2 regions of the Rhodococcus sovatensis genome follow, and region 2 is predicted to be linked to the other one. Evidence: riboswitches for the same ligand, from Rfam matches in the RefSeq annotation. Region 2 holds a riboswitch; the other holds the start of a gene.
The links. Region 2 has a riboswitch for cobalamin ahead of WDS16_RS11615 (magnesium chelatase subunit D family protein). Riboswitches for the same ligand answer to the same signal wherever they lie in the genome.

Region 1 (3,608 bases), 1.6 Mb from region 2:
CCAGCGCAGCCGCGTGATCACGTCGATGCTCCTGGTCTTCCCGGCCATCGCGGCCGTGTCGTTGTCGGCGGTACTGTCACAGTTCGGGAAGGTGGCCGACGTCGGATTCATCGTCGTCCTCTTCGCTGCCGTGTGGGTGCGGCGCTACGGCCCACGCGGCACCGCGCTCGGCATGGTCGCGTTCATCTGTTACTTCTTCGCGCTGTTTCTCCGCGCCGAGCCGGGACAGATTCCGATGCTTGCCGTGTCGATCGTGTGTGGGGTCGCGTTGTCGATTCTGGTGCGCACGGTGATTCTTCCCGATCGACCGGGGCTCGAAGTGAAGCGTCTGGTCCGGGCGTTGCGAGCCGCGTCGATCGACGTGCTCGAGGTGGCGTCGAACAGGGGTGATCGGAATCTGGACCTGTTGCGCAAGAGACTCGACAAACTCGGCAGCACGGCCCTGATGATCGACGACTGGCTCGACCGCAACGATGCAGCTCAACTACTCAGCGTCACGAACGACGATCTGTCCGTTCGCATCTTCGACGCGCAGATCGCCACCGAACAACTCGTCAGTGCGCTGTGGGCACTCGACCCGAAGGACCCGTGGCCGGATTCGCTGGGGCAGGCCACGACAGCACTCGGTTCCTGTCTGCAGAACAATCCGTCCGAAGACCAATTGCGGGCTGCCCGACGCCTCGCCGCTGCCGCGGCCGACAGGGCGGATCCATCCACTCAGGCCGGCATCGCAACTGCGGTCGCGATGCGAGCAGTACAGGCACACATCGCTATTCATCGCATCACCAGCAATGCGCTGAAGTCTGCGCCCGTACCTCAGGAGAAGCCCGAGAAGGTCGACGACGAACCGACCGGGTTGAATCCGAGTACGAAGGCTGCGATCCAAGTCGCAGTCGCAACCAGCGCTGCAACGGTTCTCGGTGAGATCATCTCGCCCGACCGGTGGTACTGGGCGGTGTTGACGGCTTTCCTTGTGTTCACCGGTGCATCGACGCGAGGTGAAATCCTCTCGCGTGCGGGCCATCGCGTCGTAGGGACCATCGCGGGAGTAGTTGCGGGAGTTCTGCTGGCGGCGTTGGTCGGAAACAATCAGCCGCTGCAACTTCTTCTGCTCGTGGTCTGCGTGTTCTTCGCGTTCTACCTCGTCACGGTCGCGTATGCGTTGTTGTCGTTCTTCATCACCGTCATGCTCGCCATGCTGTACGGACTGCTCGGCACCTTCAGCATCGAGGTTCTCGAACTGCGGATCTACGAAACGGCAGCGGGTGGGCTCGTCGGAATCGCCTCGGCGTACTTCATCTTCTCCACGGGAACCAGAACGACGATGGTCGACAAGATCGACGACTATCTCGACCTCATGATCGACATCATCGACACCAGTATCGGATCGGTCGTCGAACCGGGTACGCGGACCGACCTGGTGGCCGACATGCGCAAGCTCGACAACGCGCTCAAAGACGTTGTCACTGCGGGCAAGCCGCTGGAGATGGGTCCGACGACGCGGACACGCCGAGGAGTCAAGCGGTTGATGCGGATCATGACCGTCAGCAATCGGTCGTCGCACGCGCTCGCCCGCGCCGGCGTCGGCGCCTCCCGGGGCGAACCGTCGAGCAGGCCGTCCGAGGAGACCTCGCAGGCGCTTCGGGAAGCCGCCGACGTCACCAAGGCGACCATCGTAGAGGTCAAACGGGCCCTCGCAGGCGAGCACGTCGAGCCGCCGGAGAAGCTCACCGATACGTCCGCCTCCGACGTCATGCTGACCTCGGCTACGACGCCAGGTCCGGTCCGCAGTGCGGTCCGATCGCTCGGCACTTTGAATCGCACGATGGGGGAGGCGCTCACACGGGCCTGAGTTCCTCAGTGCATACTGCTGAGCGAAGCACCAAGCTAGCCAGTCGCAGGGGGAAGCCGGTCGAAATCCGGCGCTGACCCGCAACGGTGGGCCGACTCTTAGGCGGAGCCGGCGAGCCCGATTACCCAGCGGCTGTGTGTGCGACACCTATTCGTCGTGGTCTACGAATCGGCAGTCCAGCGCGTGGCCGTTTTCTGCTGCGCACACGACTCTCATTTCGTGGCTCTGAGCTCCAAGTGAGGTACTCATGTCACGCTCCACCCTCTCCGTCGTCTGCGCTGTGGCGATCGGAACCGCTCTCGTCCTTGCGGGCTGTTCCCGCGGCGACACAGCCGACGCAGCGCCCCCGGTGTCCCAGTTCGCGGAACCCGTGTCGATCACCAACTGCGACGTCACAGCAGAGTTCGACGCACCACCTCGACGCATCGTTTCGATGAACGACCACGTCACCGAAGTCCTCATCCAGATGGGCGTCGCGGATCGGATCGTCGGGATGGGCTACCGCAACGCCACGCCCACGGCCGAGACCGCCGAGGCTTTCGCGAAGATCGAAGGACTTGCCGACGAGTACCCCACCAAGGAGCAGATTCTCGATCTCGAACCGGACCTCGTGGTCGGCGGTATGCGCAGCGCGTTCGACGACAAGGAAGGGCGATCGCGGCAGACGTTCGCCGAGCTGGGAATACCGACGTTCCTGTTCTCGGAGTACTGCGGTTCCGGATTCCCGGACATCGGGATGCTCGAGAACGACTTCTCCCAGCTCGGCGACGTCCTCGGAGTCCAGGAGGCCGCGGACACGCTTACTGAGGGGGTCATCGACGGCTTGGACGCGGTCGCCGGCGAGCTGGTCAGGGTCACTCCGACCCCGACCTTCTTCTACGACTCCGGTCAAGACGTACCGATGACGATCGGCGGTGTCGGCGTCGGGCAGCTGATCGCCGATCACGCAGGCGCGGCCAACATCTTCCCCGAAGGTGAACGGCCGTACCTGGATACGACGTGGGAGATCGTCGGTGAACGCTCACCTCAGGCCATCGTCGTTCTCGACTACGGCGATACGTCCGCACAAGAGAAGATCGACTTTCTGAAGAACCAGCCCATCGCAGCGACGACTCCTGCTGTGCGACAGAACAACTTCATCGTCGTTCCGCTCGATGACTTCTTCGAAAGCCCACGGTTGGTGACGAGCGTCGAGACCATCGCTCGCAGCCTTCATCCGGATCGGTTCCAGTCCTGATGTCGACCCTGGCACCGACCAGAACCGCACCGGCGAAACCCCAGGTGCGACGGCGTTCGCGAGTGGGGTTCGGGATGATCGTGGTGGTGCTGACCGCCGTGTTGCTGGTCGCGATCGCCGCGGCGGTGTCCTTCGGGTCCGTGCGCATCCCTATCGGCGACGTGTGGGCGATCGTCGTGCATCGCCTCATGCCGGGGGCCTTCGAATCGTGGTGGACCGAGGCGCGCGCAGTGATCGTCGTCGAATCTCGACTGCCGCGGACGTTGACCGCCGCCGTCGTCGGCGCGTCCTTGGCAATCGCCGGTGGCGTCGCGCAGGCAGTGACCCGCAATCCGCTGGCCGACCCGTACCTGCTCGGAGTGTCCTCGGGCGCGGGCTTCGGCGTCGTCCTGGTGATGACACTCGGAATCGGCGCCGGGACGCTCGGCGCCTTCACGATCCCGACTGCGGCGTTCATCGGGGCGATGATTCCGCTGTTCCTGGCGTTGCTCATCGGCGGTCGATACCCGCAGTCGACGG
Region 2 (3,608 bases):
ATCGGACGTATCCCGCCCCCAGATGCTTGGCCATGTCGGCGGCGAGACCCAGTCGCACCAGCGAAGTTTCGCAGTCGACGACCACCGATGCGATTCCGTCGCCGGCCATGCGGTCGGCCGCGATACGTGCGCGTCCGACGGGATCGATCCCCCCGGTGGCACGACCGTCCGTCATGGCTACTACGAGCGCACGCCGCAGTGGATCGCGAACTTTTTCACGAAGCACCACCTCACGTGCTTTCAGGAGGCCCTGCGCGAGGGGCGACTTGCCGCCGGTTTTCATTCGGCGAAGCCGCGTGACCGCCACGTCGACGCTCGACGTGGGCGGAAGCACGAGCTCGGCGTCGCGTCCACGAACCGTGATGACTGCGACTTTGTCGCGGCGTTGATAGGCATCTTTGAGCAGCGACAGGACTGCGCCGGTGACCGCGGCCAAACGATCACGCGCGGCCATCGACCCGGACGCATCGACGACGAAGACGATCAGGTTGCCTTCGCGACCCTCGCGCAACGCCCCCCTGAGGTCGGCCGGTTCGAGCTTGAATCGACCCTCGGTGCGCCCGCGACTCACCTGCTCCTCCGCGGCTGCGAAGAGTGTCCCGATCACGTGGATTCCTTTGCCGCGCTCCGTCGTCGGCCGTACCGCACGCCCCTGCGCCGAACGTGATCGAGACCTGCGCCCGGGCGCCCCTTCGCCGATGCCCGTCAGCTCTATCGTGCGGGCACGAAACTGCGCGCCCGGTGCTGCGGCGTCCCGTTCACGCGAACCTCCGCTGCGCGGCGGTGACTCCGCGTTCGGTTCTTCACCCGGTTCCGGAGCTCCGCCTCCCTCGGGGTCGGGGTCGGGGTCGGTATCCGGATCGGTCGGGTCGGTCGGGTCGGGGTCGGTATCCGGGCGATGCGCGTCGGCCTGTTCGGCGGCATCACGCATCTTCTCGTCCAGTGCCCCGTCGTCGATCCCCGGTTCGTCGAAGGGATCTCGCCGACGACGGTGCGGCAGAGCAAGTTCGGCGGCGACCCGCACATCGGCTTCCTCCACCACGGCCGAGCCGCGCCACGCCGCATGCGCGGTAGCCGTTCGAGCAACGACGAGATCAGCTCGCATACCGTCGACATCGAACGACGCGCACAGCGCCGCGATTCGACGCAGTTCGGTGTCGTCGAGCACGACATCGTCGACGACGGCTCTAGCCCGACGGATTCGAGCGGCGACCTCTTCGTCCTCGGCCGAGTACGCGGCGGCGAACACCTCCGGGTTGCGTTCGTAGTTCAGGCGCCGCCGAACAACCTCCATTCGGGTGTCGACGTCACGAGAGGCTCTGACGTCGACTGCGAGTCCGAACCGGTCCAGGAGTTGGGGGCGCAGTTCGCCCTCCTCGGGATTCATCGTCCCGACGAGAACGAACTGTGCGGGGTGCGAGTGGGATACACCGTCACGTTCGATGTGTACTCGGCCCATCGCGGCAGCGTCGAGAAGCACGTCGACGAGATGATCGTGCAGCAGATTCACTTCGTCGACGTACAGGACTCCCCGGTGTGCGGCGGCCAGCAAACCTGGCTGGAACGCGCGCTCACCGTCGCGCAGCACCTTCTCCAGGTCGAGCGAGCCGACAACGCGGTCCTCGGTCGCCCCGACCGGTAGTTCGACCAGCCGCGCCGGCCGCGTGACGCCTTCGTCTTCCACCTCGGGCAGCAGTGCTGCGAGCGCACGAACCACCGTCGACTTGGCCGTGCCCTTCTCGCCGCGCACGAGCACTCCCCCGATACCGGGGTGAACTGCGCACAGGGCCAGGGACAGGCGCAGCTGATCCTGACCGACGATCGCACTGAACGGATAGCCGGACTGCTGCACTTGATGATCTCCTTCGTCCCGGCGGACTCCGCGCCGCCGGATATGAATGACCCGCCGGACAGACGGGCCGTGCTACGAAGCTGTGCGGCGATCTGACTTCGGTGCCGGGCAGTGTGCCCGGTGCCTACACAGTGGCGGGACCGCGCCTGATTCGCACAGGACTTCCCCGCACCAGCTCCGGTGTCGTTCTTTGTTGCCGATCCGAATCTAACTCTCGCTCCACGGAGTACCGCCGCCGCGGCGCATCGGAGTATGTGGGATTCCGTCTTCGAGTACCTCTTCGCCGTCGGGCAAGAACCCGTGCTTGGCGTACATGTCGACGAGGTAGCTCTGTGCGTTGATTCGACACGGAGCGGACCCGACCTCCGCGAGCGCGGCGCGCAGGATTCGCGTCGTGTGGCCTTGTCCGCGGGCGGACCGCTGCGTGCACAGCCGTCCGATTCGGAACGCCTTCTCGCCGTCGTCGTGCTCTTCCAGCAGACGCAAGGTGCACACGACCTCACCGTCGCGTTCGAGCCAGAAGTGTCGCGTTTCGGTCAGGAGGTCGCGGCCGTCGAGCTCAGGGTAGGCGCACGCCTGCTCGACGACGAAGACCTCGACACGCAGCTTCAACAGGTCGTACAAGGTGTTGTTGGACAGGTCCAAGGCCCAGGACCGCTTGAGGGCAGCAGCTTGCGTAGTCATCAGCTGTTGCTATCACACGCCACTGGGCTGTGCGAATCGAGAGGTCTGTTCGAGCTGCAATCGCTGCGAGGTCCAGTCGAAGATCTCACGGAACAGTGACCGATCCTCGGCCAGCTTTCGGCCCAGCGACGGAACCATCTGCTCGAGTTTGGGCTGCCATCCGGCGTACTTGTCACCGAAGCATCGCTGCAGAACGTCGAGCATTGCCGGCACGGCCGTCGAGGCTCCGGGTGACGCGCCCAGCAGTCCCGCGATGGTGCCGTCTGCCGCGTTGACGACAGCGGTGCCGAATTCCAGGACGCCGCCGCGGCCCTTCTTGCGGATCACCTGCACGCGTTGGCCGGCGGTGACGAGTTCCCAATCCTTGCCGATCACGTTCGGCGCGAACTCACGAAGAGTTTCGACACGGTCGGCTTCGGACTGCGCGAGCTCACTGACGAGGTACTTGACCAGTCCCAACTCTGTGACACCGACGCCGAGCATCGACATCAAGTTCCCGGGCTTGACCGAGCTGGGTAGGTCGGTGAGCTTGCCCTGCTTCAGGAATTTGGGCGACCATCCGGCGTACGGCCCGAAGAGCAAGCCGGCCTTGCCTCCGATGACGCGGGTGTCGAGGTGGGGAACGGACATCGGCGGGGCGCCGACGGACGCCTTGCCGTACACCTTGGCCGAATGCTGCGAGATGAGATCGGGGTTGGTGCATCGCAGCCATTCGCCGCTGACCGGGAAGCCGCCGAAGCCCTTGATCTCCTTGATCCCGGACTTCTGCAGTAGGTGAAGCGCGCCGCCGCCGGCGCCGACGAAGACGAATTTGGCATTGACGGTCTTCTTCGCGCCTGTCCGCAGGTTGGCGATCTTGAGGTTCCACGTGCCGTCGGACTGCTTGGTGATGTTCCGGACGTCGCTGCCGAAGTGGACGGTGCCACCGGAGCCGGAAATGTAGTTGAGCAGCTGACGGGTGAGGGCTCCGAAGTCGACGTCGGTTCCCGCATCACTCCAGTTGAGCGCGATCGGGTCCGAGAAGTCTCGTCCCGTGCCCATCAACGGGAGACGCCGGGTGAACTCGTCCGGA

Region 1: it holds a riboswitch for cobalamin, as region 2 does, so the genes downstream of both, WDS16_RS19250 (ABC transporter substrate-binding protein) here and WDS16_RS11615 (magnesium chelatase subunit D family protein) in region 2, are expected to answer to the same signal.

Annotation. Positions count from the first base shown of each region.
Region 1 covers NZ_CP147846.1:4,129,571-4,133,178, reverse strand. Annotated here, with positions in the region: gene WDS16_RS19255 (FUSC family protein) at 1-1,852, shown strand, start outside; cobalamin riboswitch at 1,855-1,999, shown strand; gene WDS16_RS19250 (ABC transporter substrate-binding protein) at 2,100-3,089, shown strand; gene WDS16_RS19245 (FecCD family ABC transporter permease) at 3,164-3,608, shown strand, end outside.
Region 2 covers NZ_CP147846.1:2,488,279-2,491,886, forward strand. Annotated here, with positions in the region: gene WDS16_RS11615 (magnesium chelatase subunit D family protein) at 1-1,852, opposite strand, end outside; adenosylcobalamin (AdoCbl) riboswitch at 1,898-2,045, opposite strand; gene WDS16_RS11620 (GNAT family N-acetyltransferase) at 2,060-2,536, opposite strand; gene mqo (malate dehydrogenase (quinone)) at 2,549-3,608, opposite strand, start outside.